Linked DNA regions of Limosilactobacillus reuteri. The protein of the gene in region 1 interacts with the protein of each later gene in a pairwise test. Links are inferred from orthologs where the notes say so. Each region holds a gene or a part of one and is shown on either strand. Other genes may lie near its edges. The genes, in order: dnaE and dnaX.

The links.
Region 2: the proteins of dnaE (region 1) and dnaX interact in binary tests that used the Escherichia coli proteins (3 or more experiments, as listed by UniProt). The link is inferred for Limosilactobacillus reuteri from one-to-one orthologs.

The regions. Positions count from the first base shown.
Region 1 is NZ_CP059275.1:153,255-163,398, reverse strand. The notes cover bases 5,750-9,697. They hold dnaE (DNA polymerase III subunit alpha), read right to left. Parts: upstream 9,298-9,697; coding sequence 5,950-9,297; downstream 5,750-5,949. Other genes in these bases: pyk (pyruvate kinase), read right to left, coding at 9,298-9,697; HHK02_RS00865 (YjzD family protein), read right to left, coding at 5,750-5,949. Outside these bases: HHK02_RS00895 (aminotransferase class I/II-fold pyridoxal phosphate-dependent enzyme), read right to left, coding at 1-993; IS21-like element helper ATPase IstB, read right to left, coding at 994-1,731; istA (IS21 family transposase), read right to left, coding at 1,732-2,955; HHK02_RS00880 (tRNA (adenine(22)-N(1))-methyltransferase), read right to left, coding at 2,962-3,669; HHK02_RS00875 (Nif3-like dinuclear metal center hexameric protein), read right to left, coding at 3,670-4,494; pepT (peptidase T), read right to left, coding at 4,495-5,745; more of HHK02_RS00865, read right to left, coding at 5,746-5,749; more of pyk, read right to left, coding at 9,698-10,144. UniProt on the Escherichia coli protein: DNA polymerase III is a complex, multichain enzyme responsible for most of the replicative synthesis in bacteria. This DNA polymerase also exhibits 3' to 5' exonuclease activity. The alpha chain is the DNA polymerase catalytic subunit.
Region 2 is NZ_CP059275.1:1,069,413-1,078,800, reverse strand. The notes cover bases 6,384-9,383. They hold dnaX (DNA polymerase III subunit gamma/tau), read right to left. Parts: upstream 8,802-9,383; coding sequence 6,966-8,801; downstream 6,384-6,965. Other genes in these bases: recR (recombination mediator RecR), read right to left, coding at 9,111-9,383; HHK02_RS06260 (YbaB/EbfC family nucleoid-associated protein), read right to left, coding at 8,802-9,110; tadA (tRNA adenosine(34) deaminase TadA), read right to left, coding at 6,453-6,965; nrdH (glutaredoxin-like protein NrdH), read right to left, coding at 6,384-6,452. Outside these bases: HHK02_RS06295 (DUF4097 family beta strand repeat-containing protein), read right to left, coding at 1-401; adhE (bifunctional acetaldehyde-CoA/alcohol dehydrogenase), read right to left, coding at 402-3,038; nrdF (class 1b ribonucleoside-diphosphate reductase subunit beta), read right to left, coding at 3,039-4,058; nrdE (class 1b ribonucleoside-diphosphate reductase subunit alpha), read right to left, coding at 4,059-6,230; more of nrdH, read right to left, coding at 6,231-6,383; more of recR, read right to left, coding at 9,384-9,388. UniProt on the Escherichia coli protein: Part of the beta sliding clamp loading complex, which hydrolyzes ATP to load the beta clamp onto primed DNA to form the DNA replication pre-initiation complex.

The DNA.
Region 1 (10,144 bases):
AATCTTAGCAAAAAGGTAAAATGCCCCTTCAGGAGTTAACATTTCAAAGCCTAATTTCTTAAGACCGGCAACAAGTAAATCGCGACGATGCTGGTAAATCTTTCGAAATTCTAATGGATCATTTAAACCATTTGTCAGTGCTTCAGCCGCTGCAACTTGAACGTTATTAGTTACGGTTGTGACTAAGAAGGCATGCATCTTTGAAATATTAGCCATGATCTTAGCCGGAGCTGCAACATATCCTAAACGGTAACCAGTCATTGCGTGAGATTTTGAGAGTCCAGAGATAAAAATTGTCCGCTCTGGAATCATAGTAGCAATTGAATAGTGCTCTACCCCATAGACTAGTTCGCTATAGATTTCATCAGCAATCGCATATAAATGATGCTTCTTAATTACTTCAGCTAATCCTGCTAGAACTTCTTGAGGATATTCACGACCAGTTGGGTTACTTGGGTAGTTAAGGATAACAGCTTTGACGCCTTTTCCCTCTTCTTCAAGAACTTCTTCAAGCTTTTCTGGAGTTAGAACAAAATTATCTGCTGAAGTATCAACCTGAACAACTGTTGCTCCTGTCATTTCAATTAATGGGAAATATAGAGAGAAAATCGGGGTCGGAACCACAACTTTGTCTCCAGTATTAAGGATTGCAAATAAGGTTGCATCGAGGGCTTCGGTTGCTCCCACAGTCGCAATTATTTCCGTTTGCGGATCATAGTGCACATCACGAGTATTCTGAATATAATCACTGATTGCTTCAAGTAATTCTGGCTTTCCCATTTGAGGAGCATAGTGAGAATCATCTTCCTCAATACTTCTAATGGCTGCTTGCTTAACGTGTTCAGGAGTTGCCATGTCTGGTTCTCCTAATGTTAATTTAATAATTCCTGGGATCTTTGAAACTTCTTTATTGAATTCACGGATACCTGATGGCTGTAACGCATCTAACTTGTGACTAACAGTTCCATATAAATCAGCAGATAATTCTGGCATTTAGGGATTGACCGATGCTAAACGGTATGACTTTCCCTTGATCTTAATTACATGTGAGTGATAGACAAGGCGGTCTAAAATTGCTTCTGCAGTCGCCGTGCTATGAAGGACGGTTCCCCAACTTGATAATGGTACATTGGTCGTTATGATCGTTGATTTACGTTCATAGCGGCCATTTATTAGTTGAAACAATAGTTTCGCTTCATCCGCCGTTATTGGTAAATAGCCTAATTCATCAATGATTAACAGGTCATATCTTTCATATCGGCGCATTACGCGCTCTAAATGTTGCTTTTCTTGCGCCGCCTTCAATCTAAGGATTAATTCATGGCAATTAATAAATAGTGTTCGTACACCTTGCCGGCATGCTTCGATGCCAAGACCAATTACCAGATGCGTTTTACCTACGCCAGGGCTGCCAATAAAGATAATATTCTCTTGATTATCCAGAAATGACATGGTCGCAAACTCAGCGATTTGCTGCTGGTTAATCGAAGGTTGAAATTGATAATCAAACTCATTTAGTCGTTTAATAATCGGAAATCTAGCACGTTTGATTCTTCTCTTTAGGCTTTCTTGTTGCTGATAGGCAATCTCCTTATCGGTTAATTCTAATAGTGCTTCACTAAAGCTGATTTGGCTGTCATTGACTTGTTGCCGATAATCCGTAATTGATGCAGCCATATGATGTAAATTTAACTTCGTTAAATTATCAATTAGTTTTTGATACTGATTCATTTATTCCCCAATCTGATCATAAATACTGAGGTTGTTAAGCATATACTGATTAATTTCTTCATCCGTTTTATCTTCCATCAAATCACTTTTTAGAATGGCATGTTTATCGTGCGGATCGTAATTAAACTGCTTGTTAGTTAAATCATGTTTCTGAATTTCAACGCCTTGATAGAAAATATGAATAGCTTTACCATCAGTAGTTGGTTTAATTTCAACCTCTTTTCCGATATAATTAGGGGAAACAGAGTATTGATGGTTTTGAAATCTAATCATTGAATCTCGCGATACTTTTCTAGTTTGGACGCTGTCGAAGTACCTTGTGAGATCGTAATTGAGAGACCGGAAATGCTCTTTTTCTTTTGCCCATAATTCAACTGGCTTCTGATTATTACTTTGTGACTTCTCATGGTTAAGTCGTTTAGCTAATCGATTAACGATATCATTCAAGTTATTGATGGTACTGAATTCTCCATCGTAAGGCTTTAATCGTCCCATTGTTCTTGCCAAGGCCTCAACACAACCTTTGGTTTGTGGTCTAAATGGACGACAAGCGATTGGCTGGAATCCCGCATCATGACTAAATGATAGGAACCGTTCGTTAAATCGATGATGATGAAAGTCACTCAATTTATGGTCAACGACAGTTGACATATTATCAAACCAAATTTCTTTAGGAATACCACCAGTAGCCTTAAAGGCTTCAAATAAGCATTTGAATAGAGTATCCTGCTTCTGATCTAGAGTTAGTCTTAAGAACTTAAATTTTGAATAAGGTAGGACATATAAGAAAATACTGAAAGTATGTGGGACGCCATTCTGGTCAGTCATGGTAACTTGTTCTTTCCAATCAACTTGAGCACTTAAGCCAATCGTATGCTCAACTCTAATCGTAGCTTTCTTAGTTTGTGTTTTGCGAAACCGACGACAGTATTCTTTAACGATTGTGTATTTACCGGTAAAGCCTTTTTCAACGATAAAGTCATAAATTGATCTGGCAGAACAGCCTGCCGTGTACTTATCCTCAATGATATCTTGATATCCGTCTAGCTTACTACGACGGCTTCGCCGCTTCCTAACGACTGCTGTTTCACCACTCTGAGCTCTTAAATAGGCCGCCTTTACGGTTCGTGGATCAACACCATATTGCCGTGCAATGGCAGAATAATTTGGTTTTATCTTTTCTAACACAAAATATCTCATCCTTTCGTAAACGTCTTTTCGCATACTCATTTACCGGTTGTCATCGGCGATCGCTTCCTTTACTTGTGATAAAAACTCGTTTATCTCATTAATCTTTTTTACTGGTGGCTGTTGAGCCTTTTGCATCTGATCAATAACATGGGCTTCACGTTGAAGATATTCTTGCCATTTTTTCCTAAAAGCAGGTCCTTTGTTTTCCAATAAAAATGGTCCAAAATCAAGCTCATACTTACTGTATCTAAATGGGACAACTGATGGCTCAGCAACGATAATCTCATAAATATGATTGTCTTCTTCAATTATTTTTTCGTTCATTATTTGGTAATAATTATTCATTAACCATTCACGCAACTGACTTTCCCCTACATTCGGTTGAAGGACAAGTCGCTTAATTCCTGTTAACTGATTCTTGTCTTTCTCTAAAATCGAAGCAATCAAACTCCCGCCCATTCCGGCAATCGTAATTGTATCGACTTTATCTGCTGGTTCAATCGCTGCTAAACCGTCTGCCAAACGTGGGATAACCCGGCCTTCTAATCGGTGGTCTTTTATTTCACGAACGGCATTTTCATAAGGACCCTTTACTACTTCTCCAGCAATTGCAAAATCAATTTTACCATCTAACACTAATGCGGCTGGTAAATATGCATGGTCAGAACCAATATCAGCCACCCGCGCACCTGCTGGAACAAGGGAAGCAACACATGCCAGACGTGCTGATAAGTGCTTTTCATCCACCTATTTAGTAATAAAAGTAAACGGCTCTGTATTAACTCTACTCTCTAGCACCTCAAACTGCCAATTATTTTCATTCTTCCACTGGGTGATTAAGTTAGCAAGCTGGTGGGCAGCTACCACTTCAATATGATGTCCAGGATCAATAACAACAAGGTGATTAGCAATCATATCGTGCGCAAAGTGGTAACTTACATCTCCAGTGACATAAGCATCAGCTCCAGTTTCAAGAGCTTGTTGATAAAAATCTTGACCAGCACCACCAAGTACTGCAACACGTTTAATCTCTCTCTCTTGGTCAAGCGGGTTGACAATTAACCGTAATCCGCGGATGGCAAAAACATCTATACAATAATTTGCAAATTTTCGCGGTGTTAATGGTTCATTCAGCTCACCAACACGCCCCATTCCAACTGGTTCACCGCTTATTGGATCATTTCCTGCTGGCACTAAAGGCACAGTATTAGTTAGGCGAAGTTGATCTGCTAACCAGTCATTCATTCCGCCATTAGCAGTATCCAAATTCGTATGAGCTGCATAAACAGTAATATTATTCGCCAAAAGTTTAGCGTACATTGCATTTTGCGGATCCCGCGTATCTAGATTCTTTGCTGGGTGAAACATAATGGGATGATGAGCAAAAATAAGGTCAACATTTTGCTCAATTGCTTCATCAACCACTTCTGGGCGAACATCAAGGGTGGTCATTAGTCGAGTAATCGGGAGATCTGGATTGCCAATTTGTAGACCGACATGATCCCATTTTTCTGCTAGTTGCGGATTAGCAAATTTTTCAAAACGCGCAATTAATTGGTTACCGGTTGTCATTTATTTATCTTCTTCCGCAGTCAACCGCACAATCTCAAGTAGGGTGTCCAATGCACGTTCCATTGTTTGCAGTGATACATATTCAAAACGCGAGTGCATGTTTTCTCCACCAGCAAAAAGATTAGGAGTTGGTAAGCCCTTATAAGAAATTGTTGAACCATCCGTCCCGCCACGAACTGGATAGATATCCGGTTTAATGTCTAGATTTTCCATAGCTTTCTTCGCAATTTCAACAACTTCCATGTGATTCTTAAGCGCATCTTTTAAGTTGTAGTATTGGTCATAAAGATTCATCGTTACTAGGTCTGCACCAAGTTCATCATTTAGGCCAGCAACAACCCGGTCGAGTAAATGCTTCCGTTCAATAAACGTTTGCTTATCATGATCACGAATTAAATATGTCATTGAAGCATGATCAACAGTTCCATCAAACTTGTATAAGTGATAGAATCCTTGCCGTCCATCTGTTCGTTCAGCTCGATCATGTGCTGGCAAGCTATTTTGCAAGTCAATTGCAACCTGAATAGCATTGATCATTGTTCCCTTAGCAACCCCAGTGTGAACATCTTTTCCTTGAATCTCAATTTCTGCCTGAGCTGCATTAAATGTTTCATATTCCAATTCGCCAAGTGGACCACCATCAACCGTATAGGCAAAATCGGCCCCAAAATCCTTAACATCAAAATGATCAGCCCCGGTGCCGATTTCCTCATCAGGTCCTAAACCAATCTTAATTGTTCCGTGCTTAATTTCAGGATGAGCCATCAGGTAAGCAGCCATTGTAACAATCTCCGCTACTCCTGACTTGTCATCAGCCCCAAGCAAAGTAGACCCATCAGTAGTAATTAAAGTATTGCCCTGATATTTTTCCAATGATGGAAATTCAGTAGTAGTTAAGGCATATTGGCCATCTTTATCAAGCTTAATATCTGACTTGCCATCGTAATCTTTGACAATCTGTGGATTAACATTATGAGCATTAAAATCTGCAGTGTCGATATGGGCAATGAAGCCAACCGTTGGCACATCCTTGTCAATATTACTTGGAATTGTAGCGACCAAATATGAACTTTGTGGATTAATATGAACATCACTCAACCCTAAAGATATCAATTCATCTTTTAATTCATTTAAAAATGCAGTTTCCTTAGGATCAGAAGGAATTGTTTTTGAATCTGGATTTGACCTTGTTTCAGTTTTAACATACTTCAAAAAACGTGGTAATAACCCCTCATACTTTTCCTCACTCATTTAACCTTCATTTTTGCTAGGATTTGCATCTGCGGTAATTTTATCCACACAATTGATAACGACTAATCCCATAATTACAGAACACCAGCCGACAAGGGTGTAGTCTGGTGTCATCGATTCTAGTTGACTTGTGATGTAAGCTAGGACCTCACCCAGAATAAGTGCCCAAATACCAGCCACGATATTCTTTAATAAAAAGTTCATTCAGTGATTACTATTAAGCTGTTGTAAGACAACGTTTTCTTGGCCAAGAACGGCGACAAGCGCCTTTTTTGCTTTCTGAGAATTTTTTAACCATCGTTTTTGGTCAAGCAGGATCTTCTTATCGTTTGCTGGATAAAACAACAAGACAGGAATTGAACCATGGTATTCATTAAAAATATTATTTAACTCTCGATGCACCATCTCAGTGTCTAATGACGGTAAGATTCGTAAAACCCATCGTTGCTTGCGGCGTTTCTGTTGAACTTTTTTAACATCCTGCAATTGATTAGCAACTAATTGTAGACCCCGTCCCTCACGATATTCTACTCGACCTCTGACAATTAAAATCTTATTTGTTTCTAGTTGCTCTTTGAACTGCTGATATTGTTTGGGAAAGACGGTAATATCAATTGCTCCGGTCTCATCCGTTCCATTAACAAAGGCCATTTCCCGATGTTCACGTTTAGTATAAATAGTCTTAACGTGATTTGTAAGGACAATTATTGTCGCTTCTGAATGCGGGTATAAATTAGCAATTTTAGTTGCATGGAGCTGCTGTCCTAATTGGTAATATTGGGTAACCGGGTGGCCGGAAAGATACACTCCTAAGTATTCATTCTCCTTCGTTAAACGGGTCAACAGAGGGAATTCATTTCGTTGGTCAATTGCCGTTTGGAGAGCCGGATCGTCAAAATTAGCAAAACCAGCAAACAACTCAATCCCGGAAATTAATTTAGGAAGGGCGTCAATCATCTCCGCTCGGTTATATTCCATCTTATCAAAGGCCCCACTATAGATTAACGGTTCGATTAATTCTTGCTTTTGCCAACGTTCTGGAATACGCGCAATAAAATTACGAAGATCTGTAAACTTGCCATTTTCCTGCCGTTCTTCAAGAATTGCGGCGACAAAATCACGACGTACTCCTTTAATAGCAGAAAAGCCAAAGTAAACTGTCCCATCATGTAATAGAAAACTACTCTCACTTATATTGATTCGCGGCCCACTAACCTTGACGCCAAATTGCTTTGCATCCCCCACGTGCCGTTTCAATTTCTCAATATTAGTTTCTGCATTCATTAGGGCTGTAAAAAAAGCTGCAGGGTAATAAACTTTCAAATATGCCATCTCAAACGCCATCATAGAATAGGCAACTGCATGCGAACGATTGAACCCATAATTAGCAAAGCGATCGATATATTCAAATACTTGGTGAGCAACTTGTGCTGAATAGCCGTGTTCTGTTGCGCCGGCAATAAATTTTGTCCGCATATCCTCCATTGTGGCCTTTTTCTTCTTACTCATTGCCCGGCGTAAAAGATCCGCCTCTCCTAAGGTAAAGCCAGCCATTACCGAGGCCAATTGCATTACCTGCTCTTGATAGACCAAAATACCGTAAGTTGGTCCCAGAATTTTTTCAAGTGACGGAGCAGGATAAGTAATTTTCTCTTTTCCAGCTTTGCGGGCGGTAAAATGAGAAATATTTTCCATTGGGCCCGGACGATAAAGTGCATTCACTGCCACAATATCTTCAAAATTCGTTGGGTGAAGATTGACCAATACATTTCTGATCCCACTTGATTCAAATTGAAAAATCCCTTCAGTTTTTCCTCGCTGGAACAGTTGAAGAGTCAACGGATCATTAAAGTTAATTTTTTGCAAATCAAAATTAGGGTCTTCTTGCCGAATCATTTGAAGGATGTTATCCATGATTGAAAGGTTCTTCAATCCCAAGAAATCCATTTTTAATAGCCCCAGCGCTTCTACTGTGTCTTTGGCAAACTGCGTCATTAATAAGCCATCACTACCATCTTGTAACGGCACAATTTCATGTAATGGCTGCTCAGAAAGGACAATGCCTGCCGCGTGAATTGAATAATGACGCGGCAATCCCTCTAATTGCTGTGCAACTTGAATCAGCAAACGAAATTTAGGATTATCGTCAAGAAGATTTTTTAGTTGTTGTGACTCCTTTAATGCATCTTTGAGTGTCACGTGAAGGCCATGTGGTAATGCATCGATTAACCTTTGCATATCGTAACGGGGCAAGTTAAAGACCCGACTCACATCACGAACGACTTGTTTAGCGGCTAATGTCCCAAAAGTAATAATTTGGGCTACGCGTTGGTGACCATATTTTTGATGTACATACTGCAAAACTTCATCACGCCGATTATCAGGAATATCTAAGTCAATATCGGGCATTTGAGCTCGTTCTGGATTCAGAAAGCGTTCAAATAATAAGTCGTATTGCAAAGGATCAACTTCTGTAATTGCTAAAGCATAGGCAACTAATGATCCCGCAGCTGATCCTCGTCCAGGGTCGGTCGTAATCTTTTGCTGGTGAGCAAAATTCATTACGTCCCATACAATTAAGAAATAATCATCAAAGCCCATTTCATGGATTACTTTTAATTCCATCGCTAAACGTTCTTGGTACTGTTGAATAGTTTTTCCTGGTGCTACTCGTCTTTTTTTCAATCCTTGAATACATAGAGAACGTAAATATTGTTGAGATGGTATCCCTGCTTGATTTTTAAAATGAGGAAGGACCGGGGCCCTAAATTGAAGTTCAACGTTGCACAGGGCTGCTACTTCAACTGTCTTTTGCGCGGCTGCACTAAGCCCCTTTGCATTGTAATCTTGGACAATCTGTTCTTTCGAATGAAGATAATGTTGTCCTCTTCGTCCCGCTTCTATTGTCGGATCTTTTAACTCAACTCCGGCATCAATTGCTTGTAAAACCCGACTAGCAAAAAGGTCATTAGCATTTAAATAATCAACTGGAGACGTCCCTACTAATGGCAAAGATAATTGTTTTGATAATTGTTGCAAGGTATCTATTTGAACGTCATCTAACCGCGAATTGACTCCTAACAGAACGCTATCATCATCCCCCAGATTAGCAAGCTCAGTTAAAATTGATGTTGGCTGAGCAAGTATACTAAAAACTGTACTTTGTGGGGGGATAATTATAAACAATTCATCCAATAAAGAACTAATTTGCGCAATCGTTAAAGGTATTTTTTTATCTTTTCGTGTTTGCTGAAGCGTCGATAGGTCCATCAGATGCTGATACCCTCGTTGATTCTTAGCTAGAAATACTAAATCTAGCTTGGTACCATCCGTCTCATTTAATGCAACTACCAGCCGCAAGCCGAGAATGGGTTTAATTCCTGCTTTTTTTGCTGCATTATAAAATTCGACAGCCCCATATAAAACATTTTCGTCTGTTAACGCTAATGCCTTATACCCTCGTTCCTTAGCCGTTGTAACTAGGTCAGAAATCCGGGTGGGACTTTTTAGCAAACTATAACTACTCTTAACATCTAAGGGCGTAAAATCCACTTAGTCGATAGTCTTAACACGCATCATGTTAGTTGCACCTGGTACACCCAAAGGAACACCAGCAACGATGATGATTCTGTCGCCCTTCTTAGCAAAGCCAAGTTCAACAGCCTTCTTAGCAGCTAAGTCGAACATTGTATCAGTGTTCTTCATTTCATCAACAACGTATGGTTGAACACCCCAGTTGATCATAAGTCCACGTTCTACACGTTCGTTTGGAGTTAATGCAACGATATCAGCATTAGGACGGTACTTAGAAATCATCTTAGCAGTGTAGCCTGAAGCAGTGTAAGCAACAATTGTGTGAATGTCTAAGTCTTTAGCTGCGTTAGCAACAGCAGAACCGATAGTTTCAGTTACGTCAGACTTGTCCCAATCGAACTTTTCAGTACCGAATTCCCAAAGGTGGTTTTCAGCCTTGATGTCAATGTTGTTCATCATTGCAACAGATTCAACTGGGTAGTCACCGTTAGCACTTTCACCAGAAAGCATAGTAGCATCAGTACCGTCAAATACGGCGTTAGCAACGTCTGATACTTCGGCACGGGTTGGACGTGGGTTTTCTTGCATTGAGTCAAGCATTTGGGTAGCAGTAATAACTGGCTTACCTAATTCGTTACAACGCTTGATCATGTGCTTTTGAACAATTGGCACATTTTGGGCAGGAATTTCAACACCCATGTCACCACGAGGTACCATTAAACCGTCAGAAACAGCAATGATTTCTTCAAAGTTGTCGATACCTTCTTGAGATTCAATCTTAGGGAAAATTTGAACATCTTCCATGTTCTTTTCCTTAAGTAATTCGCGAATGTCAAGAACATCTTGAGCCTTACGAACGAAGGAT
Region 2 (9,388 bases), 920 kb from region 1 along the record:
TGAATACGACCAGCTATGGCTTGATCATGTGGGATAGTCACAATGATTAAATCTTGGTGGGGCTGATAATCATTAAAGTTAAAGACAAGCGGAAAGCCACCAGTTTGGCGAATTGAAGCAACGTTATTATGAACAGTTACGGCCGGAGAATGCTTGCTTATACCAGAATAAGTAATTTGATATTTTTTGCCTTCACGAACTATTACATTAGCTGTCGATGCTGAGATATCAATCCGTTCAAAAGCTTTATTAGTACTTATTGTTTTAGTGTGAGAATGAAAAATTGCTGGACGATTGTTCTCAAAATAAACAGCCTTGTTACCATTATTAAAGAAGCCTATTCCGAGGAGGATTACTCCTAAGATTAAAACAATTACTCCCACCTTAAATACTTTTTTCATTTATTTTTCTTCAACGCCAGTACCATCGTAGCAACGTTCAAGTAATTCCTTGAGTTGGCTAACAAGTGGTTCAACTGGGTTAGTAGTAGTACATTGATCTTCGTAAGCTAAGCGAGCAAGATCGTCAACTACTTTATCAAATTCTTCACGTGTAACGCCATTGTCCTTAAGACTAAGCTTAACACCACATTCGTGAGCAAGTTCGATAACTTTCTTAGCATATGCTTCAGCTAATTCTTCATCAGTGTTGCCTTTCAAACCAATGAACCGTGCAATGTCAGCGTAGTCCTTAGTTGCATGGTAAGTCTCATAGTGAGGCCAGAGAGCAAGCTTTTGTGGACGTTTTGCGTTAAAGCGAATTACTTGTGGCATTGCAATAGCGATAAGCAAACCGTGAGGAAGACCGAATGCTCCACCCATCTTGTGGGCAAGAGAGTGGTTAATTCCTAAGAAGGCTTGACCAAATGCCATACCGGCCATTGTTGAGAAGTCGTGCATCTTACGACGAGCTAACTTGTCACCTTGAACTGACTTAGGAAGGTTTTCCATAACACCCTTGATGGTTTGTAGTGACCAACCACGAGTGTAATCAGTTGCCATAACAGAAACATATGATTCAGTAGCGTGACATAAAACATCTAGTCCAGTCCATGCAGTAGTTTTTGCTGGGACAGTTTCAACGAATTGTGAGTCAACAATCGCAATGTTTGGAGTTAAGGCGTAGTCAGCAAGTGGGTACTTAACATGAGTTTCTGAATCGGTAATAACCGCAAATGGAGTAACCTCTGAACCAGTACCTGATGTAGTAGGAATCCCAATAAGTTGAGACTTAGTAGGCTTCTTGATTTGGTAAGCACGCTTCCGAATATCAAGATACTTTTGCATAACCCCATACCATGAAGTTTCTGGGTGCTCATAGAACATCCACATAGCCTTGGCAGCATCCATTGGTGAACCACCACCAAGAGCAATAATTGTATCAGGTTTGAAGTCGTTCATCATGGCAACACCTTTTTCAACAGTGTTTGTTGATGGATCTTCTTCAACGTCATCAAATACTAAGAAAGCAGTGTTGTTTTGACGTTGACGCAATTGATCGATAACACGTTGAACGTAACCACGCTTGCTCATTCCAGGACCAGTAACGATAAATGCTCGGTTAATGTTTGGAATATCTTGCAATTCTTTTAGTGAGTTGCGTTGAAAGTATACTTTTGGGGGAATCTTAACCCATTGACGGTTTTCACGCCGCTTTGCAATTGTTTTGATGTTTAAGAGATCCCAATCAGTAACGTTGTGAGAAATTGAGTTACCACCGTATGAACCGGTACCTAAAGTAAGTGATGGTGTCATGTTGTTGTAAATGTTACCAATACCACCGATACCAGATGGAGAGTTAACAATGATCCGTGAAGCACGCATTTCAAGACCGTACTTAGTTGCTAAATCATCATCAAGGGTATGAATAGCAGCAGTGTGACCTTCACCACCATAGTGTAATAATTGAGCACAAATATCAAAGGCATTTTCATGTGAAGTAGCCTTGTACATTGTTAATACTGGTGAAAGCTTTTCAGCTGAAAGTGGGTACTTGTCACCAACCCCTTCATATTCAGCGATGATAACCTTAGTGTTTTCAGGAACTTTAATTCCACACATATTAGCGATGGCGTTAGCTGAACGACCAGCAATTGGTCCACGAACTTGGTGACGCTTAGGATCAATGAAGCCTTCAGTGAACTTATCAATTTCATTTGGCTTCAAGAAGTAACAGTTCCATTTTTGGAATTCTTCTTTTACCTTGTCGTAGATTTCTTCATCAACAACAACTGAGTTTTCAGTAGCACAGATCATTCCGTTATCAAAAGTCTTAGAAAGAACGATATCGTAAACAGAACGTTCAATATTAGCAGTCTTTTCAATGTAAGCTGGACCGTTACCAGGACCAACACCAAGAGCAGGGTTACCTGAACTGTAGGCAGCCTTAACTAATGAAGGACCACCAGTTGCTAAAATAGTAGCAGTCTTAGGGTGTTGTAACAATGCACTTGTATTTTCGCGGCTACTTTCAGGAAGCCACTGAATCATGTTCTTTGGTGCACCGGCCTTTTCCGCAGCTTCTTGTAAAATCTTAGCTGTTTTAATGGAAGATTTCATGGCTTGACGGTGGAATGAGAAGATAATTGTATTCCGCGTCTTAGCACTAATGATTGATTTGAAGATCGTTGTTGAAGTAGGGTTAGTAACTGGAACGATACCTGCAATAATACCAAGCGGATCAGCAATAGTGATGGTTTGGTTTTCATCGTTGTCTTCGATGATTCCGACAGTCTTATCATGACGGATGTTGTTCCAAATGTATTCACTTGCGTAGATGTTCTTGATAGCCTTATCTTCGGCAACCCCACGACCAGTTTCTTCAGCTGCATCAATAGCTAAGTCCATGTGGTGTTCTTCAGCAGCTAAGGCCATGGCTTGACAAATTTTATCAACTTGTTCTTGTGAGTAGTAACGTAATTGTTCAAAAGCTGCTTCACTTTTGGCAATTATGTCATTAACTAATTTTTGCGCATTTTGCTTTTTTTCTTCTTCAGTTAATACGTTTTTTTCAACTTGTTTTTTGTTGTTAGCAGGCATTTAATCGCGGGCATTAATGTCTTTTCCCGCGTTTGGATCTTTAACGTCATAATCACTATCATTCATTGCTTCAACGGCACCCATGCGATACCCATTGCCGACTTGGCTAAAAAAATCATGGTTAGAAGTTGAAGTAGAAATTCCATTCATAACAACTGGGTTAACATCAGAAGCGGTATCAGGGAATAGTGGATCTTGACCAAGATTCATCAATGCCTTATTAGCGTTGTAACGGATGAAGGTTAAAACATCATCTGTCCAACCAACTTGATCATAAAGAAGATGAGTGTATTTTTCTTCATTATCGTATAGTTCATAAAGGAAATTGTACATCCAATCTTTCATATCTTGTTGTTGCTTTTCTGTTCGATCACGTAAGCCGACTTGGAACTTGTATCCAATATATGTCCCGTGAACTGATTCGTCCCGTAAAATTAGCTTGATAATTTCAGCCACGTTATTTAATTTATTGTGGCCAAGGTAATAAAGGGGAGTGTAGAAACCAGAATAGAATAAGAAAGTTTCAAGGAAAACATTGGCTACTTTCTTTTTGAGCGGATCTTGACTTGGATCAAGGTACATATTTGCAATTTTGACAGCTTTATTTTGCAAATATTCTTCTGTATCGGACCATTCAAAGATTTCTTTGATTTGGTCTGGGGTATTAAGAGTAGAGAAAATAGTTGAGTAACTCTTAGCATGAACTGATTCCATAAATTGGATATTATTAAGAACTGCTGTTTCATGAGGAGTTTTAACATCTTCTTTAAGGGCAGTTAATCCTGCTTCTGATTGAACAGTATCAAGAAGGGTTAAACCACCAAAAACATGTCCGACAGTCCATTGATGATCGTCATCTAATTCACGCCAATCATCCATATCATTGGCAACTGGGATCCGCGTATCAAGCCAGAACTGTTCTGTTAGCTTTTCCCATGTAGCTTTATCGATCATGTCGGAAACTTCATTCCAATTAATTGCTTTATATTGATTTACAGGTTTAAATTCTTCCAGTTTCATTTAGATAACACAGCTTTCACATTGGTTTGCACCAATTTCATCGCTATCGTCAGTAAACGTTCGAATGTAGTAAATTGACTTAATACCACGTTTATAGGCATAGTGCCGTAAGATGTTTAAATCACGAGTCGTCATTTTATCTGTTCGTCCATTTTTCCATTCGTAAAGGCCTGCTGGGATTGTTGACCGCATAAAGAGGGTCATTGAAAGAGACTGATCGATGTGCTGTTGTGCAGCGGCGTAAGTGTCAATAACCTTTCGCATGTCCATATCGTAAGCTGAACGATAGTAAGGCATCGTGTCGTTTGAAAGATATGGGGCAGGGTAATAAATTTTACCGATCATCTTTTCTTGACGCTCTTCAACACGATTAATGATTGGATGTAGACTAGCAGTCGAATCGTTAATGTAGGAAGTTGAACCGTTTGGCGCTACAGCAAGACGGTATTGATTGTAAAGACCATCTTGCATTACATTTTCTTTCAACTTCTTCCAATCTTCAATTCCAGGGATAAAAATACCTTCAAAAAGACCTTTAACAACATCTGATTGTGGTCCCCAATCCTTAGTGACATATTTGTTAAAGTAGGAACCATCAGCATATTTACTGTTCTCAAAATCGTGGAAAGTTTCCTGCCGCTCTTTGGCAATTTCATTTGATGCCACTAATGACCAATAATTTAAGAGCATAAAGTAAACACCTGTGAATTCAATCGCAACCGGGCTTCCGTATTGAATATGGTGCTTAGCGAGGTAGCTATGCAATCCCATTGCACCCAAACCAACTGAATGGGCAAGCCGATTTCCGTTTTGAATAGTTGGGACAACATCTAGGTCTTCTACGTCACTGATTCGGGTTAATCCCCGCATCATTGCCTTAATCGATTTACCAAAGTCAGGGCTTTCCATCATATTAGCAATATTGGTTGACCCAAGATTACAACTGATATCAATTCCCATTTCAGAATATGATTGATCATCATTTACTTGCGCTGGTACTTGTACTTGAGCAATCTCTGAACATAAATTACTCATCACAATTTTTCCATTAATCGGATTATCCCGGTTTTCTGTATCAATATTGATAATGTAAGGATAACCTGATTCTTGTTGAAGTTTACTGATTTCGTCCTCCAAGTCCCGGGCATTAACTTTCTTCTTGCGAATATCATCGTTTGCTACTAAATTGTCGTATTCTTTTGTGATATCGACGTAGGAGAATGGCATTCCGTATACTCGTTCAACATCATAGGGACTAAACAAGTACATATCAGCATTTTGCTCTACTAATTCGTAAAACTTATCAGGAACCGTAATTCCGAGAGAGAGGGTCTTTAAGCGAATCTTTTCATCAGCGTTTTCCTTTTTTGCTCCTAAGAATTCAATAATATCAGGATGGAAAACACTAAGGTAAACGACTCCAGCTCCCTGTCGCTGTCCCAGTTGATTGGAATAGGAAAAACTATCTTCTAACAACTTCATTACAGGAACAACTCCACTAGCAGCACCTTGTATTTTCTTGATTGGGGCACCAGCTTCACGAAGGTTGCTTAAATTAATCCCAACACCACCACCAATTTTAGAAAGTTGGAGGGCAGAATTGATTGTTCGACCAATGGTATTCATGTCGTCCGTTGTTTGAATCGCAAAGCAAGAAACAAATTCTCCCCGGCGTTTACGCCCAACGTTAAGGAATGTTGGAGTTGCGGGTTGATAACGTTGATGGATGATTTCATCAGCGAGCTGCATTGCTAACTCTTCATCACCATTAGCGAGGTAAAGAGCATTCATTGCGACTCGATCAATATAGTTTTCAAGGTAGTACTCTTTATCATTTGTTCGTAAGGCATATTGAGCATAAAACTTATAAGCTGCCATAAAAGAATGGAAGTGGAAGTTTTGGGCTTTTAAATAATCGTAAAGCTTTTCAATGAATGCTTCACTATATTTATTCATAAATTCCTCTTCAATATAATCATTTTCTTTTAACCATTGAAAACGTTCTTTTAATGAAGAAAAGCTTTTGGTATTCGGTTCTACATTATTTTTGATAAAGTCTTCTAAGGCCAATTTATCTTTATCTAGTTGAATTTGTCCGTTTTTTGGGATATTTACTTCGTTGTTATAATCGTAATATTTAACTTTGGTCATATCGATATCGGATAACGCCATTTAGGCAAGTTGGTTTAATTGATCAGGACGAAAGCCAGAAAAAGCTTGACCGTTAGGAAGTTTTACAACTGGAGTCGCCATAAAACCTTCAGACTTAAGTTGAGATATGTATTCTGGTTGTTCATCGATGTTGTGTTCAATAAATGAAATTTTGTGTTGCTCAAGGAAACGTTTTGTCATCTTGCATTGGATACAATTATTTTTTGAAAATACAGTTACCATCTAGGGGTTAGCCTTATTTTTTCGTCGAGCCTCTTTCCGGCGGCGACGAATTTTACGGAAAAAGTTTTTTAACATTTGACTACACTCATCCCCTAAAATACCAGAATGGACATTAACTTGATGATTTAAACGGGAATCATTTAGTAAATGGTATAAGCTATCAACCGCCCCGGCTTTCGGATCAGCAGCACCATAATAAACATTTTTTATTCGTGCGTTGATAATGGCACCGCTACACATGATACACGGTTCTAACGTAACATATAAGTCACAGTCCTCTAAACGCCAACTTCCTAAATTCGTGCATGCTTCCATAATCGCAAGCATTTCTGCGTGATAGGTAACATCTTGAAACTTTTCACGCATATTATGACCACGCCCAATTACCTGTCCCTCGTGGACAACAATCGCACCAATTGGTACTTCATCTAAAATTCTGGCTTGTTTTGCTTCTGCAATTGCCATCTTCATAAATTTTTGTTGTTCAGATAATGATGAATTGATTTTTTTCATTTAATTATCTTCTACTTTAACAATATCACTACCAAATAACTTCTGTGCTGTTGCTACTTGGTTATCTTCTTGAGGTGACTTTTCTTCAGTTAGTGTCTCATCTTCTGGTGGTAGCGGTGGTTCCTCCATCGGTGCTGGTGTAGCTGCAGGAGTTTGTCCGCTTTCTTCAGTAGTTTGCGGCTTTTGTTTAATAGGTTGCGACTTTTGCTGATTCTTACCAAAACCATGATCCTTGATAAAGTCTTGCCGAATTTTTGGCCATTTATCCTTAGGTACAAAAACAACTTGCCGTTCATTTCCAGTTAAACGTTGCAGAGCACTTTCCATATTCTCTAACAACGTTGTATCATCAGCTGCTTGTTGGAATAAGAACGGATAATCAAAAGCAACAATTATTCCCACGGCACTAGCGGCAACCGGTTGTGAAACGTGAAGTAAGGACCGTTGCGGCACCGACAATAGATTCAACATATCTCCCCATAGCTCACGAACATTTATTAAATCTTGACGAGTCGCATTTTCTAACACTGGGTAAATCTTATTGAGATTAACCTGCACTTTCTTTTGTTGTACTCGTGGTTGCTCATTTTGTTGCCGAGGTGATGGTCGACTAGCCTTTGCCGGCGCATTCTGCAACTGTTTTACTGTTTGTTGCAATTGCTGTATCTCTTGTTGTAATTTTTCAATCGTCTTAGTAGCTTCAGTATTTGTATCCGAAGAAACCGCTGGTGCCGATTGAATATTCTTTTGTGGTTCGATTTGTGCAAGTTTTATTGTAAGAACTTCCAAATACACATCCGGATGGGTCGTAAAACGCATCTCTTCTTGAATATTATTTAGTTCATCGATCATTTGGTATAAGGTCGCTGAAGAAGCAAGTTGGACTATTTCTTCAAAGTCTTCCTGCTTTAGTCCCGTACTTTCAACACTAATCAAGCTTGGTGATTCTTGGTATAACAGAATATCACGAATAAAGGAAATCAAGTCCTCAATGAACCGCTGACCATCTTTTCCTTCATCCAAAATATCTTTCATGGTGTCAAGAGCAGTCGCCCCTTCATGCTTACTAATCTCCAAAAAGTACTTTTTTAATAATTGTTTAGTAACACTTCCTGTAACTAGTAAAGCATCATCCAACTTTACCTCATTATCACTGAAAGAAAGAACCTGGTCAAGGATACTCAACGCATCCCGCATTCCTCCTTCAGCGGCATTTGCAATTACCCATAATGCTTTTTCATCATAAGTAACTTCCTTTTGATCAAGAATATATTTCATTCGATTAAATGCATCTTCTGCTGAAATTCGTCGAAAATCAAATCGTTGAACCCGCGAAATAATTGTTAAAGGAATTTTATGCGGTTCTGTAGTTGCAAGAATAAAAATCACATTGGCTGGTGGTTCTTCAAGCGTTTTTAGCAGTGCGTTAAAAGCCCCTGTTGAAAGCATGTGAACTTCATCAATTATATAAACTTTGTAGTCCGCTTGGGTAGGAGCATATTTTGCCTTATCCCGAATATCACGAATCTCTTCAACCCCATTATTAGAAGCCGCATCGATTTCAATTACATCATTTAATTGCCCGTTTGTAATTGCTTTACAAATCTCACACTCATTACAAGGTTCGCCATCCTTGGAATGATGACAATTAACCGCTTTAGCAAAAATTTTTGCTGCTGAGGTTTTACCAGTACCACGTGGACCAGCGAACAAGTATGCATGGCTTATCTGGTGAGTGATAATGGCGTTTTTTAGGGTTCTTGTAACAATCTGTTGACCGACAAGATCATCGAATCGCTGTGGTCGCCAGACACGATATAATGCCTGATAACTCATTTACAACCCCATACCTTGCGTATATTTACCAAGCTTTTGTTGAGTAGCATCATTGACTTGTTTCATTCCGTCTTTCACAGCAGCAATTACCAAGTCTTGAAGCATATCAATATCATCTGGATCAACTGCTTCTGGCTTAATCTTTAAGTCAATTAATTGATTATCCCCGCTAAACGTAGCAGTTACCATATCATCCGGTGCTTTTCCAACAAATTCCTGTTTAGCAAGTTCTTCATGTTCAGCCATCATTTTCTTTTGCATTGCCTTAGCCTGCTTCATCATTTGTTGCATATTCATTCCACGCATCATTTACATCTCCGTTCGCCCTTGAACTGCTTTGAATAATGTCATCTCATCAGCATAGTCAATATCTGCGCCAACTGATAACCCATGCGCCAACCGAGTAACCTTAATTCCCGCAGGCTTAATTAGCTTAGCGAGGTACCCAGCCGTTAACTCACCATCTGATGAAGCATTAGTTGCAATAATAATTTCCTTTACTTCATTATCTTTCTTTAACCGTTTAAGTAAACTTGTAATATTAATATCTTCCGGGCCTGTTCCTGCAACTGGGGAAATAACTCCAT